Linked DNA regions of Paraneptunicella aestuarii. The protein of the gene in region 1 interacts with the protein of each later gene in a pairwise test. Links are inferred from orthologs where the notes say so. Each region holds a gene or a part of one and is shown on either strand. Other genes may lie near its edges.

Region 1 (7,814 bases):
GCTATTGCAGCTTGCTACGTTAGGCATACTGGCTATTTTGATATGGTATTTTAGCTGGGGTTGGCCAGTGGTGCTTGCTTTGCTTGTTTCGGCAATGTTGTTTGCTTATGAGCAGTGGTTAATACGCAATAGAGAGCGTGACCCATGCTTCAAGGCGTTCTTGCATAACAACTATGTGGGCATGGTGATTTTTGCAGGGATTGCTGCCCAGTATTGGGCAGCTTAAAAGCGCTTTCGTTGTTTTGCTTGTGACAATCAATTAGTCAGCATGCAGATACCTCACCTGATTCACTCGCTGTGAGAATCCGGGTGATACCAGAGTCAGAATCTCTCTTTGCAGTTTTGCACTGACATCATTCGGTTTTAACCAACCGTCGTCATCTTCGGCAATAATGCCATTATCCCTTGAAGCTGCGATGAAAGTGTTTAGCACGTTTTTGTCGTAGAACTCTGGAGCGCTAATGCCATGTAGCATGGACATACGCTCAGCAACCATTTGGCTGTTCTTTTCCAAATCGGCGCGAGTAATGCGATCGACATTTTCAATTTGGCTAAGTACCAGTGCGTATCGTTGCAAGGTTTCCTGAATAACCCTGTTCAACAGCCACAGGGTATACTTGGCATCGCCTTTATCATCGTTGTTGTGCCTTGGTTCTGGTTCGACGAGCTTACCTTCTTGTTCCGCTAACAGGCCAATCTTAAGCATGCTGTTAATCAGGCTTTCAGTGTATTCGGCAGCTTCTTCGTCACTCTTGTACATGAACAATTCACGTTTCAGGAGTGGATAAAGTAGCTTAACCAGCGAAGTCAGTTCATCACGGTCACAGCCTCGCTTGCCTATTACGATAGCCGCAATCAAGCTTGGGATGGCAAACATATGCAAGATGTTATTACGATAGTAAGTCAGAGCAATGGCCACTCGGCGATCCAGCGAGAAGATAGAACCGAATTTGTCTTCAATTACCGTAAACTTGCCCAGTTTCATGGTGCTTTCTAAAAGAGCTGAGGCATCGGTATCTGGAACGGTAGCATCAATGCTGTACGGAGCCATATGTTGCAAATCCAGTAGTGTTTGCATGCTGAACAGCAACTCTTCTTTCGCTAGCGTGTGCTTCTTGGCGCATAACAAGCATAGTGAAGCCAAAGTCATTCCGTTGATCGCTGACGCACTATTGATACGTTCCAGTATGTCCACACCGAGTTGATTCACGGTTGGGGTTAACCAGCTTGGTTTCTTACCTTGCTCGGCTTTACTTCTGTCTTCGCGCCAACTTGGGGCATTTTCATCCAGATATTGAGACAAATGGATAGGTTGCCCAAAATTCAGGTAGCCATGACCATAATTCTTCAGGTTGCGAATAGCGGAAAAGATCTGGAAAAAGGATTCTTTCTGTTTGGTGCTGCCTTTCAGTTCTTTAAGGTAACTGCCGACTTCCATAACGTGCTCATAGCCAATATAAACAGGCACTATGCTGATGGGACGGTTAATGCCTTTTAATAGCGCTTGAACCGTCATGGCTAACATACCTGTTTTAGGTGGGAGCAGTCTGCCGGTGCGGCTTCTGCCGCCTTCAGCATAGTATTTCACTGCGTAACCACGAGCGAAAAGCTGCTCCAGATATTCTCTGAACACTGCTGTATACAGTTTGTTGCCTTTAAAAGAGCGGCGAATAAAAAAAGCGCCGCCTTTTCGGAATAATCCGCCAATAGGCCAGAAGTTAAGATTAATACCTGCGGCAATGTACGGCGTCATTAGTCCTTCATTGTAGATGACATAGGTTAGTAGCAGATAATCCATGTGGCTTCGATGGCAGGGAACATAAATGATTTCATGTCCATTTTGCGCAAGTTCGCGCACTTTCTCGGCATGTTCGACATTTATGCCGTTATAAATCTTGTTCCAGACTTTGGTGAGTAAGCGGTATGCCAAACGAATGGCCGTGGAATTACGGTCAGCGGCAATCTCTTCAATGTATTTTTGCGCTTGTTCCTTGGCTTTTTCCAAAGAGATATTTTTGCTTTTGGCTTCGTCGTTGATGGCATTTTTAACCGCATCTGCGCCCAATACACCGTTGAACAGCTGGGCTCTCTGCAACATGCTGGGGCCAGTGATAGACTGCTGACGACGGAAAAAGTGGGTGCGTGCCAAGCGGATAAGTTTGTGTGCCAGTTGTTCGTCGGTATCTGATTCTTTCAGATTGGTCATTTCACGAGAAGAAACTGCGCGGCTAAAGCCGACAATATTGTCACGTCCGAGGAACAGGATAATAAAGAATTTACGGAACCAGCCTGGGGAACTGCGATCGGTGAGAAGATCTGTCCAGCTTTTGCTGGCTTTGCCGGGTTCGCGACCCCAAAAAATGGAAACCGGGACAATTTGAATGTCTAAATCTTTGTCTTCACGGTGCAGTTTAAACATTTCTGTGCTGCTACGAGCAATGTCTGTCACTTTGCGTTTATTACTGAAGAGTGAACGAGGTCGCTCGACAAAAAGTGTTGCAGGGTGTTCTTGCCCGGCTATCTCGATTTTTTTGAAAGGATTGGGTAAGCCCAATCTTTCGGTCGTCATTTCCAGCGCTATCAGATCCGTCGCTGAGTGCGTTTTTAACAGGTAAATAATCGGCTTATCTTTAGATATCCCCAGCTCGCCTTCTATATCATTCGGCGTGTAGCTTGATGTGAGCAGCCAACGTGTCGGGTACTTGATTATTTTTAACAGTATGTTTCGGAAATCCAACATTCAAGAGAACCTGTGTTATGAAGTGGCGGGATAATAGCATGATGATTGCGTTTTTTCCCTAATTTGCCTCAATTTGGGGCATGCCTTGATTTGTAACAATGCTTAATCGCTTTAACAATAAAACGACTTCTTACGTTGCATATCTGAAGAAAGGGAAATTTTAGGTTTGTAATATTTTTTTTGCTGTATATACTACCAGTAAAACTGTATGGAATAACAGGCTGTTTATGCGTCCACTAACTCCACGTCAAGAGCAAGTATTAGAACTGATTAAGCACACCATTTCAGACACTGGAATGCCGCCCACTCGTGCCGAAATAGCACGACAGTTAGGCTTTCGTTCCGCCAATGCGGCAGAAGAGCATTTGAAAGCGTTGGCAAGAAAAGGGGTAATCGAAGTATTACCAGGTACGTCTCGAGGCATTAAATTAAATGTGCCATTGGACGAACCGGCTGAGGAGGAAGGCTTGCCATTGATTGGACGAGTTGCTGCTGGTGAACCCATTCTGGCGCAAGAGCATATTGAATCTCACTATCAGGTTGATCCTAATTTCTTCCATCCCCATGCCGATTATTTATTGCGCGTTTATGGCGAGAGTATGAAGGATATCGGCATTATGGATGGTGATTTGCTTGCGGTGCATCGAACCAAAGATGTGCGTAATGGTCAGGTTGTTGTGGCGAGAGTTGAAGATGATGTGACCGTTAAGCGTATTGAGCGTAACGGTAGTCAGGTTATCTTGCATGCCGAGAATGCGGATTTCAGCCCTATTAAGGTGGATTTAACTTCTCAACCTTTCGAAATTGAAGGCTTGGCTGTGGGTGTAGTTCGCAACAATTCTATGATGTAACGCTTTTTTTACATTTTTTGTTCTGGGCTTATTGTTATTTTTAGAGCGGTAAGCCCAGGTTGAAAAAACCACCATTATCCTTGCCATTTTCTTTTGCTTTTACGCCTATCGCACTCATCATTTTTTCATTGCTAATTAGCGTTGAATCTTTTTTGTTTTTTATATCCCTCTAAAATAAAGGGTTTTGAAGCCGTCGATTTTTAGCATAAGGCGATTTTCTTCTTTGCACCATTTATTGCCGCTCTCCTTCTTATTTGCCTAAAAGTTGCTCCAAATGGATCTTTTTTGTAATTTTAATCACTTTAAATGCGCAATATATTAACTTGAGACTTGATCTGAGCGCCAAAAATACTCACCATTGGCGTCCTTGCAGCTTTAGGCATCGTTTTGCATGCTTTTTAGTCACTTTTTGAGGTTCACCTCGCTGTTAAGAGTCACTAAATAAAAGCGCAGGAGACGTTTAGTAACCGTGGTGTTACTGCAAGTGTTGTAATAAAAAATTCATGTTGGGGAATTTTTGCATCGGAATTGTTTATTTCTTGCCATTTATTAACACCTTGATTACATTACGAAACAATTTGTTTAACAAATTAGAATAAATTTGACCTGAGAAGGCTTCGACGGTCAGCGCAACTGCTTTTTAATTAAGACTGCTTTTTAATAGATGGAGGAAAGCTCTGGTGCATAAAATAATAACCACCTTGCTAGCTGCAGTAACCAGCTTGCTTATCTTTCCGGTTATGGCTGCGGGTGATTCACACCCTGATGCTTACCAGTTAAACCTAAGAGAGGGTGTGACAGACATCAGTGCACAGGTCTATGACTTACATATGACCATTTTAATTATATGTGCGCTTATCGGTGTTGCCGTATTCGGCGTCATGCTTTATTCCACAATTTTTCATCGTAAGTCTCTAGGTGTAAAGCCTGCGACTTTTCATGAAAGTGTAAAAGTGGAAATTGCATGGACTGTGGCTCCTTTTGTGATTTTGATTTTCATGGCGATTCCCGCTGCGAAAACCCTAATCGCTATGGAAGACACTTCAGCTCCTGATGTGTCGATTCTGGTAACCGGTTCTCAGTGGAAGTGGCATTATAAATATATGGATAACGACGTAGAGTATTACTCTGTGTTGGCCACACAACGTGAACAAATTCATAATAAATTCGATAAAGGCGAGAACTACCTGTTAGAGGTTGATCGTCCTTTGGTTATTCCTACAGGTAAGAAAGTTCGTTTCTTGATGACCTCTGACGATGTTATCCATTCATGGTGGGTTCCTGACTTCGCGGTTAAGAAAGATGCTAACCCTGGCTTTATTAATGAAGCGTGGACCAAGGTAAACCAACCAGGTATTTATCGTGGTCAATGTGCTGAGTTGTGCGGTAAAGATCATGGTTTCATGCCTGTCGTTGTTGTTGCTAAAGAGCCTGCTGAATATGAAGCATGGATTTCTGAGCAAGAAGCAATTCAGAAGAAAGCTAAAGAAGAAGAACAAAAACTACTTGCCATGAATATGAGCATGGATGAGTTGATGTCGGTTGGTGAACGGGTTTATCAATCAGCATGCGCAGCTTGTCATATGCCTAATGGTGAAGGTTTGCCTGGGGTGTTCCCTGCTCTTAAAGGTAGCCAAATTGCATTGCATGATATGCCAAAACATATCGACGTTGTTGTAAACGGCGTTTCGGGTACTGCGATGCCTTCTTTTGCGAAACAATTGTCGTTGAAAGAATTGGCTGCAGTTATCACTTATGAACGTAATGCTTGGGGTAACAGCACTGGTGATACCGTTCAAGCGAAAGACGTTAACGCTGTCATTAATGGCAATTAAGAGAGGTTGGCAATGAGTACTGTAGTTGAAGATTTACATCACGATGATCACCATCATCATGCGCCAACGGGTATTAAGCGTTGGCTCTATACTACGAACCATAAAGACATCGGTACTATGTACCTATGGTTCGCATTCATCATGTTTTTGGTTGGCGGCGCAATGGCAATGGTTATTCGTGCCGAGCTATTCCAACCGGGTTTGCAAATTGTAGAACCAAACTTCTTTAACCAGATGACCACCGTTCATGGTCTGATCATGGTTTTTGGTGCGGTAATGCCGGCTTTCACCGGGCTTGCTAACTGGATGGTGCCACTAATGATTGGCGCGCCAGATATGGCTTTGCCTCGAATGAACAACTGGAGCTTCTGGATCTTGCCATTCGCATTTTCAGTTTTGATTGCTTCTTTGTTCCTTGAAGGTGGTGGTCCTAACTTCGGTTGGACTTTCTATGCACCTTTGTCCACAACGTATAGTAATGATTCAACAGCGCTGTTTGTGTTCTCGGTTCATATTATGGGTGCGAGTTCTATCATGGGTGCTATCAACGTTATCGTTACTATTTTCAACATGCGTGCCCCTGGCATGACATTGATGAAAATGCCACTGTTTGTCTGGACATGGTTGATCACTGCATTCTTGTTGATTGCGGTAATGCCAGTATTAGCCGGCGCAGTGACCATGGTATTGACTGATAAATACTTCGGAACCAGCTTCTTTGACGCTGCTGGTGGTGGTGACCCGGTTATGTTCCAGCATATTTTCTGGTTCTTCGGTCATCCAGAGGTGTACATCATGATCTTGCCAGCTTTTGGTGTTATTTCTCAAATCGTTCCTACGTTCTCTCGTAAGAAGCTGTTTGGTTATGCATCAATGGTTTACGCAACGGCCTCAATTGCATTGTTGTCATTCATCGTTTGGGCTCACCACATGTTTACCACTGGTATGCCATTGTTCGGTGAAATGTTCTTCATGATCGCAACCATGTTGATTTCTGTCCCAACGGGCGTAAAAGTATTCAACTGGGTTGCAACCATGTGGCGCGGCGCGATTTCATTTGAAATGCCAATGATGTTTGCCTTGGCCTTCATCGTATTGTTCACTATCGGTGGTTTCTCTGGTTTGATGCTGGCGATTACTCCGGTTGACTTCCAATACCATGATACTTACTTCGTAGTGGCTCACTTCCATTATGTATTGGTAACAGGCGCTATCTTCTCCATTATGGCGGCGACTTACTACTGGCTACCTAAGTGGACGGGTAAGATGTATGACGAAACTTTGGCTAAATGGCATTTCTGGTGCTCTTTGATCTCTGTAAACGTCCTGTTCTTCCCAATGCACTTCATCGGTTTAGCGGGTATGCCAAGACGTATTCCTGACTATGCATTGCAGTTTGCTGATTTCAATAAGTGGATCAGTATTGGTGGCTTTGCATTTGGTTTATCGCAGCTTATTTTCCTTGCTCTGTTGATTAAAGCTTGCCGTAAGAAAGGTGAGCCAGTGTCTGCACAGGTTTGGGATGGTGCGGAAGGCTTGGAATGGGAAATACCTTCTCCTGCTCCTTATCATACCTTCGATACACCGCCTGTTGTGAAGTAGGGGTAAATGATGAGTACCGAACATAACGTTAATAACAATAGCAAGCTGATCCTGAAATTAGTCGGTGTTGTAATCGGTATGTTCGGCTTTGGTTTTGCTTTGGTGCCCTTGTATGACGTGTTTTGCGATCTGACGGGGATCAACGGTAAAACCAAAGACACCGCTGCGGTTTATCAAGGTGTTGAAGTAGATAAAAGTCGGTTGGTGACGGTAGAGTTCATCACCCGTAATAATAAGGGTATGCCTTGGCAATTTGCTTCTGAAACGAAGCGTGTGCAGGTTCATCCAGGGGAAATGCATCAGGTTAATTTTACTGCGCATAACCCTGCTGGTAGACAGATTATTGGACAAGCGGTTCCTTCTGTATCTCCGGGTACAGCAGCGCTTTACCTGAATAAGACCGAGTGTTTCTGCTTTGAACAACAGCCTTTGGGGGCTGGTGAGCAAGTAGTGATGCCGATGAAGTTCTACGTGGATCCGCAGTTGCCTGAAGATATTGAGTTCTTCACTGTGCAATACACCTTGTATGACGTTACTGGTTCAGTCGAAACAGTCGCAATGAACCAATAGCAATTGGAGATAAGAATGTCAGAACAACAATATGAAAAATATTACGTGCCAGACCAAAGTCCCTGGCCGTTTGTTGGGGCGGTAGCTCTATTCCTTATCGTCGTTGGTGCAGGCAACTATGTTGTCGAGGTCTCCAAAGGTAAAGATGGCTACGGCGGAATCATCCTACTGACGGGTATAGCTGTGTTGCTATATATGTTGTGGAACTGGTTCAAA
Region 2 (7,596 bases), 2.8 Mb from region 1 along the record:
CCCTTTTAATACTTTATTTAGTTGCATCCTCGGAATCCTTATTTTTATAAAATCGATGTGTGAAACTATTCTAATAATCTATAGTTATAGCAAAAATGGCGACCAACTGGGTGATTTAACCTCACCATCAACAGCGGGCAACCTTGCTTTAAAGCGACCATCCAACGACACCAGAGATAAAACCTGCTTTCCCTGATGCAATGTACTGTAAATGATCATCGCTCCATTAGGCGCAATACTTGGAGATTCATCCAAATAGGTTTTTGTTAAAACCTGCATTACACCCGTTTCGAAATCCTGTCTGGCGATATGATAGTCACCGCGAGTACGATTCACCATGACTATTTCTGAACCATCAGGAGCAACGGTTGCTCCCAAATTCATTTCGCCTTCAAACGTTAAACGCCGCATCTTGCCAGATGCTAAATTTACGCGATAAATTTGTGGTTTACCACCCTGTTCTGATGTAAATATGATTGATTTTCCGTCAGGCGTCCAACTTGGTTCCGTATCAATCGTTCTATTTTTTGTTAATCGACGTAATTGACGGGTTGCAATGTCCATAACATAAATTTCTGCATTTCCATCTTTTGACAACACCATTGCCATTTTCTTACCATCAGGAGAATAAACGGGAGAACCATTAATTCCCGGGAAATCCGTCAATTGCGTTCGGCTCATCGTGTAAATATCTTGGATATAGATTTGGGAACGACGATTTTCAAAACTAACGTACGCAAGTTGATTTCCATCTGGTGACCAGGAAGGTGACATCAATGGTTCACGAGAACGCAGTAGTACACGCTCATTTTCTCCATCATAGTCAGCTACAACTAGTTGATATGGGTATTTCTCTTTATCACGATCACGTACGGTGACATACGCAATACGTGTCAGGAATGCACCTTTGGTGCCAGTCAAACGTTCAAAAACGATGTCGCTAATACGATGGGCATGCTGTCTAAAACTGTCCCCATCAATAATGGCTTGTCGGCTTTCCAGAATATGGTCGTTGGTATCAACCAATTGACCATCGTTCAACATTCTGGAACTCCCTCCCGTAATCTGACCACGTAATACATCAATTAATTCGAAGGAGATCAAATACTTGTCTAGAGAATGTTGTTCAATACTACCAACCAATACCGCTTCTACGCCGGTAGCAGCCCAAGCAGTATAATCGATCTCACTATCAGAACTGGGGTATTGTGGCATCTCTCCTGTAATCATAGGGCTAAACTTACCACTACGTTGCAGATCTGCACTAATCACGTTGGCTAAACGACCAGGTAATATTCCCGCTCCATTCCAACGAAAAGGCACAACCGCAATAGGGCGCGCCGTATCAATCCCTTCAGTAATTACAATCTCTAAAGCTGCGTGGCTACGAAAACTCAGCAATACAACGCAAAATACCAAAATCAAACGCATGTTTTTTATCATTCTCGGTCTGGATCTATAGTTAAATTAATATCTTTTAGCTGTTGATAAACCTCAGGGTCGGATGAAATCGGTAAAGTCGCATTTTTATATACTGCGGCTTCCGCCGAACGACACAGGACAGGGTCACCACTTAGCACTTTCACACTCATTACCAATCCATTACTGGCCAATTTCAAATTCAATCGACATTCTTTGGTTCTTGTCTGCTCATCAACAATCAAATTACGGGTTATGGCGCTTCGTATCAGTGCCTGATATTTACCCACCTCGCTTAAGACTTGTTTTTGACGACTCTTCATTCTAGCCGCCTGCTCAGCTCGTAGCTGCTCTTCCATCATTCGTTCTTGTTCAGCCCTAGCTTCTGCTTGCTGTCGTTTCGTTTCTTGTTCTTTTAACGCCTGCTCTTCTTTCTTGCGCTTTTCAGCCGCAGCTTTCGCTTCCTGCTCGGCTTTTTTCTTCTCGGCTTCTTTCTGTTTCCGTTGTTCTTCTAATTTCTGCGCTCTTTCCGCTTCTTCTTTCTGCTTACGCTTGGCGGCTTCCGCTTCTTTTGCAGCCTGAGTTTTTTGTTTATTCAGGTTAGATATTTGTTTTTCCTCTTCACGACGCTTGTTTCTGGCTTCGTTAGCTCGGCGCTCCAAATCCTTAATACGTTTCTCTTCAGCTTGTTTCTGCTTGTCCTTTTCTGCCTGAATCTGCTTAATCTGCTGTTCCAGTGCCGCTTTATCAACGGATACCGCTTCAATAACAGGTGCAGATAATTCCTGCTTTGGCTCTGGATGAGGAGTAAAACTCATACTAACGACAAGCAATGCACCCAATGCAATATGCAATAATGTGGATTTGCTCAATGCCAGAATAAAATTATTCATTATTCCTCTATTGAATCCGTCATTAACCCTACAGATGGAACACCGGCTTTTTGCAGCAAGACCATCAATTGAACAACCTGGTTATAGGGAACCTGTCCGTCACCTTTGACTATCACGGGAGTACCCGGTTCCACTTCCAAATGAGCAGCAACCAAGGTCGCCAATTCATTCGCCTGCATAGGTGTATCCTGACTGTCACCCACATTCAGGAAATAATTACCTTGAGCATCAACCGAGGCAATAAGTGGGGGTTTGGTATCATCTTTTAAAGGTTCAGCATCAGCTTTAGGTAAATCCACTTTCACCCCTTGCGTCACTAAAGGTGCAGTTACCATAAATATGATTAATAACACCAACATAACGTCGATGTAGGGAACAACGTTGATTTCAGCGACAGGCTTGCGCCGTTTTCTTACATACATACTTTATACCCTTTCCCTTACTCTGGTATCAGAGCTGGATAAGGTTTGACGATGTAAAATACTGGAGAATTCTTCCATGAAGTTGACATAACTGGATTCCAGTTTTTCAACTTGGTTGCTGAATCGGTTATAGGCAATAACCGCAGGAATCGCGGCAAACAAACCCATGGCTGTTGCAATCAAGGCTTCAGCGATACCTGGAGCAACCATCGCAAGGGTCGCCTGTTGCACTTCACCTAATGCAATGAACGCATTCATAATGCCCCATACCGTACCAAACAACCCAATATAAGGACTGATGGATCCAGCTGTAGCAAGAAACGGAAGATTATTTTCGAGATCATCAACCTCGCGAGCCAAACTTACACGCATCGCTCTGTGTGTACCGTCCATGATGGCATCAGGACTACTACCTGCATTTTTACTCAGTCGAACAAATTCTTTGAAACCGCTACAAAAAACATTCGCCATACCACTTAATTCTTTGCGAGCAGAAAGTTCCTGAAATAAACGATTAAGGTCAGTACCAGACCAAAATCTATCTTCAAACTTGCGCACATCCTGTTGAGCATTGCCCAACACTTTGGCACGCTGAAAAATAAAGGTCCAGGAAACAATGGAGATAACCAATAACAAGATCATAACCAGTTGCACAAGCAAACTGGCCTGTAGAAACAGGTCAAAAAACGAAAGCTCAGACGACACGAGATAATTCCCCTAATATAAATTCAGGAATTGCTCTTGGTCTCATTTTACTGAGATCTACACAAGCAACCCTAACCTGCGCACTAACTAGCAATTTATTATTATCATTATTGTAAATTTTTTGTTCGAATTCGACGCTAGCCCTTTTCAATTCTACAAGTTGGCTGCAAATTCTCAACATTTCATTGAATTTTGCTGCCGCCAAGTATTTAATTTCCAAAGAAGTAACGACTAAACCAATAGATTGTTGCAACAATTCAGTTTGCTCAATCCCAAGCGCTCGAAGCCATTCGGTACGAGCTCGTTCCATAAAATTTAAATAATTCGCGTGATAAACAATGCCTCCAGCATCGGTATCTTCGTAGTAGACCCTGGTTTCCCAAAAAAATTCGTTTTTATTTGCAACCATTACTGAATTGATTAATTGATGTGCATCGTGAATGCAAAATTGATGTGTGCAAATTAAAAAAACCACTCAACGATTGCAAGTGGTTAATTGTATTAATATTTGTACTTAAGAAGTAGAGTGCAAACTTTACAGCGACTTACTCTACCTGACAAAAATAAAGAATTACTGGCTTTTCGACTTTTCAGAAATTCGTTTTCCGAAAGAAATAGCATAAGCAGGAGAGCGAAATCTTAAAACCGGATCATTCGACGGTTCAAACCCGCTACTCATGACCATAGGATCAAAATTAATATCCTCACATTGGTTATTAACTTCCGTGAGATGCAGTTGCCCAAAGTTCACGACCGTGCCATCCGTCACCCATTGCACACTGGCATCATCAATAGTATCCGTGTCATGTGGGAACCTCGCGATCATGTTAAAAGAAATCGGACTCTGTTTGAGTTTATTCATGAATCCCTTCTCCAAATCTCTATCTGTTTCTTCTTTAGCCTTTACATTATTTCGAGGCTCCAAGGGATAAAACGTCCAACGAATAGGCGTCTTGATATCGCTGCTATTTGTCACATAAAAACTATGAATACTGTTGTAATAGAATTCGCCATAATGCTGCTGTGTATTATCGCGGCTCGATAGCAATTTTTGTAACGTGACAGCCCCAGGGTTAGCCTTTTCAAACTCCTCAGGTGAAGTTCCCTGTAGCCTTTGTACAAATGCCTCGGGTGTTGCAACATGAAAATAAGGCAGATTCAACATTGCCATGTTATGCACATAAAAATCCCGTTTAAATTGCAATGCCATACCAAACACTTTAGCTTCACTATCCTTGCTATGAATATTGCCACCCGCATGAGAAAAACGACCTATAACATCTACTTTCTTTCCATCGAATAATGGACTTTTGGTAAATCGTTGCGCTTCCTGGCTCGCAATAAAGCTTCCCGAAAAACACATCCCTTTTGTGTGGTTACGACGTTTTCCTTCAACAACACCAAACTTTTTCTCCAACGCGTCAACAGCATCAACCGGGGTCACAGTTTCAGCATGTAAGGACACTGAGAACACCACTCCATACACCAGCACGAACAATCGCATAACATCTCCAAACAGTAATTTTTTGCATAGTTAAGACCCGACAAATACAAAATTTGACTCATCCAGACAAAAATAAATTAATGAACGGTTACATTATTTACCAGCCGCAATGTTGCACTACCACATCCTATCTGTACCAAAGAACTATGTCAGGACTTTTAAGTTCCCGATACTCTCATCCCTATGAAAATCGAATGTGAGAAGAACCGATGAAAGTTAATGTGGAAATTGAGCTCTCTCCACAAGAAGCGCGAGAATTAATGGGTTGGCCTGATCTGAGTAAATATCAGGAACAGGTATTTGACGCTTTTGGCAAGCAACTCCAGGAAGGGAACAACGAAGCCGTATTAGCCGCCCTATCCCCTTTTATGAGTGAAACGCAAAAAGCCTTTAATGGATATCAGAAAATGATGGAAGGCTTTTTAAATATTGCTTCCCAGAAGAAATAGCCATTCTCCCACTCAAACACCATAACTCGAATCCAAGACGTACTGATGCAAAATGTAATAGACGAACAATCGGCTCAACAAATCCTCGGTTATTTGAACCAATGTACCGAGATATTTAACGAGGGTATCAAATCATTATTTACTGAGAATCCTCTTGATGCAGAGCAAAGCAACCAGAACACCCCGTTTCTTAGCCTGTTTCAGCCTGAAAAGATGTCAGAGTTACTAACCAAGGGCGCTCAGATTGATCCTGCCAAGCTGGTTGAAAATCACATCCACTACATGCAAAAGCAAGCTGAACTGTGGCAAGAAGCCACTAAAGCCATGCTGGGGCAACATGCGGATACGGTGATCGAAGAGCCCCAAAATGATGCACGTTTTAAGGACAAAGACTGGCAAGAAAACCCGGTTTTCAATTATTTAAAGCAAGCCTATTTGTTAAATTCCGAAATGCTTAATAACGTCATTAATGCGATGGAATTTTCTGATCCCAAAGCCGAAGAACAAGTTAAATTCTATACACGTCAATATATCAACTCGGTCGCACCAACCAATCACATACTGACCAACCCTGAAATCTGCCGTGATATTCTTGAAAGCAAGGGGGAAAACCTGCTTAAAGGCATTAAAAACTTCGTTAAAGACCTGGAACAAAGCCCACTGGATGCCTTCAAGATCACTCAAACCGACCCAAGCGCCTTTACTCTTGGCGAGAATCTCGCGACAACACCCGGAAAAGTGGTTTATCAAAATAAGTTGATACAACTGATTCACTATCAACCCACAACCGAAACAGTCCACGAAAACCCTATTCTCATTACGCCACCGTTTATCAACAAATACTACATTCTGGATTTGGATCAGAAAAAGTCACTGGTGCGTTGGTTGGTATCTCAAGGCTATAGCGTTTTCGTGATTTCCTGGGTCAACCCCGATGCAGAATACGCCGATGTCGACTTCTCCCAGTACATGGAGCTAGGCCCCATCGCAGCGACAACCGTTGTTAAGAAGATAACCAAAGCCAGAAAAATCAACATGGTTGGCTGGTGTGTGGGTGGAACGCTGTTAGCCATCACCGTTGCTTATCTAAAAGCAAAACGTAACCACTGCGTTAACTCCATGACTCTGCTCACAACCTTGCTGGATTTCTCTCAGCCCGGAGAAATCCAACATTTTCTCTCTGATGATTTGCTACCGTCGCTGGAACAAAAAGTTGAACAGAAAGGTTATCTCGACGGACGGATGTTAGGCATGGGTTTTAGTCTGCTACGAGAAAACAATCTGTTTTGGTCGTTTTTCATCAATAACTATCTAAAAGGCAAAGACCCTGCCGCTTTTGACATTCTGCATTGGAACAGCGACGCCACTAATTTACCGGCGGCATTTTTCAAGGAATATATTGGCAACACCTACAAGAGCAACAACCTGAAAGATGGCAAATTAATCATCAATGATGTCACCATTGATCTCAGTACGATTAAAGCGCCCAGCTACCTTTTGAGCACCATTGCCGATCATATTGTGCTCTGGCAAGGGGCTTATCAGGGAACCAAATTACTGTCCGGGGATGTGCGTTTTGTACTTGCCGGTTCCGGGCATTTAGCTGGCGTAATCAACCCTCCAGATAAAGGAAAGTATCCACACTGGATCAACAATTCTTTACCAGAGACAGCAGAAGAGTGGTTTGAAAATGCCGAGAAACATGAAGGTTCGTGGTGGCCTGACTGGCAAGCATGGCTGGCTGAAAAATCAGGAAAAATGGTGCCCGCTGTTACCCCAGGTGAACATAAAGATTATCCTGCAATTGAAGACGCCCCCGGTAGCTACGTAAAAGTCACACTGTGAATATGAACTAGTCACCAACAAAGTTAATTGCAAATGATTGTCGAAATTTGCCCCAAGATTGATATACTGCACCGCAACATTGATATCAATCCAAGGGCAATTCGATGATCACTATTAAAAAATACCCAAACAGAAGGCTTTATGACACCTCTCAAAGCCAATATGTGAACCTGGATTACCTCAAGCAACTCATCATCGAACACAAGGATTTTCAGGTTGTTGACTCTAAAACCGGTAACGATCTGACCAAAAGTATTTTACTGCAAATCATTACTGAATCGGAAACCAACGAGCAGCAATCGATTCTCACCAACACCTTATTAAAACAGCTTATTCGCTTCTATGGCGGCAACATGCAG

Evidence for each region. Proteins that work in one complex are often made in the same cells at the same time.
Region 2: the proteins of plsB (region 1) and ybgC interact in binary tests that used the Escherichia coli proteins (3 or more experiments, as listed by UniProt). The link is inferred for Paraneptunicella aestuarii from one-to-one orthologs.

What each region holds. Positions count from the first base shown.
Region 1 is NZ_CP074570.1:78,447-86,260, forward strand. What follows is about bases 1-3,069. They hold plsB (glycerol-3-phosphate 1-O-acyltransferase PlsB), read right to left. Parts: upstream 2,741-3,069; coding sequence 260-2,740; downstream 1-259. Other genes in these bases: ubiA (4-hydroxybenzoate octaprenyltransferase), read left to right, coding at 1-226; lexA (transcriptional repressor LexA), read left to right, coding at 2,968-3,069. Also shown: more of lexA, read left to right, coding at 3,070-3,591; coxB (cytochrome c oxidase subunit II), read left to right, coding at 4,332-5,426; ctaD (cytochrome c oxidase subunit I), read left to right, coding at 5,439-7,028; KIH87_RS00370 (cytochrome c oxidase assembly protein), read left to right, coding at 7,038-7,598; KIH87_RS00375 (cytochrome c oxidase subunit 3), read left to right, coding at 7,614-7,814. UniProt on the Escherichia coli protein: Catalyzes the transfer of an acyl group from acyl-ACP to glycerol-3-phosphate (G3P) to form lysophosphatidic acid (LPA). This enzyme can utilize either acyl-CoA or acyl-ACP as the fatty acyl donor.
Region 2 is NZ_CP074570.1:2,916,636-2,924,231, forward strand. What follows is about bases 2,139-4,989. They hold ybgC (tol-pal system-associated acyl-CoA thioesterase), read right to left. Parts: upstream 3,849-4,989; coding sequence 3,429-3,848; downstream 2,139-3,428. Other genes in these bases: tolA (cell envelope integrity protein TolA), read right to left, coding at 2,139-2,312; tolR (protein TolR), read right to left, coding at 2,312-2,734; tolQ (protein TolQ), read right to left, coding at 2,738-3,439; KIH87_RS11325 (catalase), read right to left, coding at 4,011-4,943. In the rest of the region: peptidoglycan-associated lipoprotein Pal, read right to left, coding at 1-27; Tol-Pal system beta propeller repeat protein TolB, read right to left, coding at 85-1,440; more of tolA, read right to left, coding at 1,440-2,138; KIH87_RS11330 (DUF6489 family protein), read left to right, coding at 5,153-5,392; KIH87_RS11335 (PHA/PHB synthase family protein), read left to right, coding at 5,438-7,237; polyhydroxyalkanoate synthesis repressor PhaR, read left to right, coding at 7,342-7,596.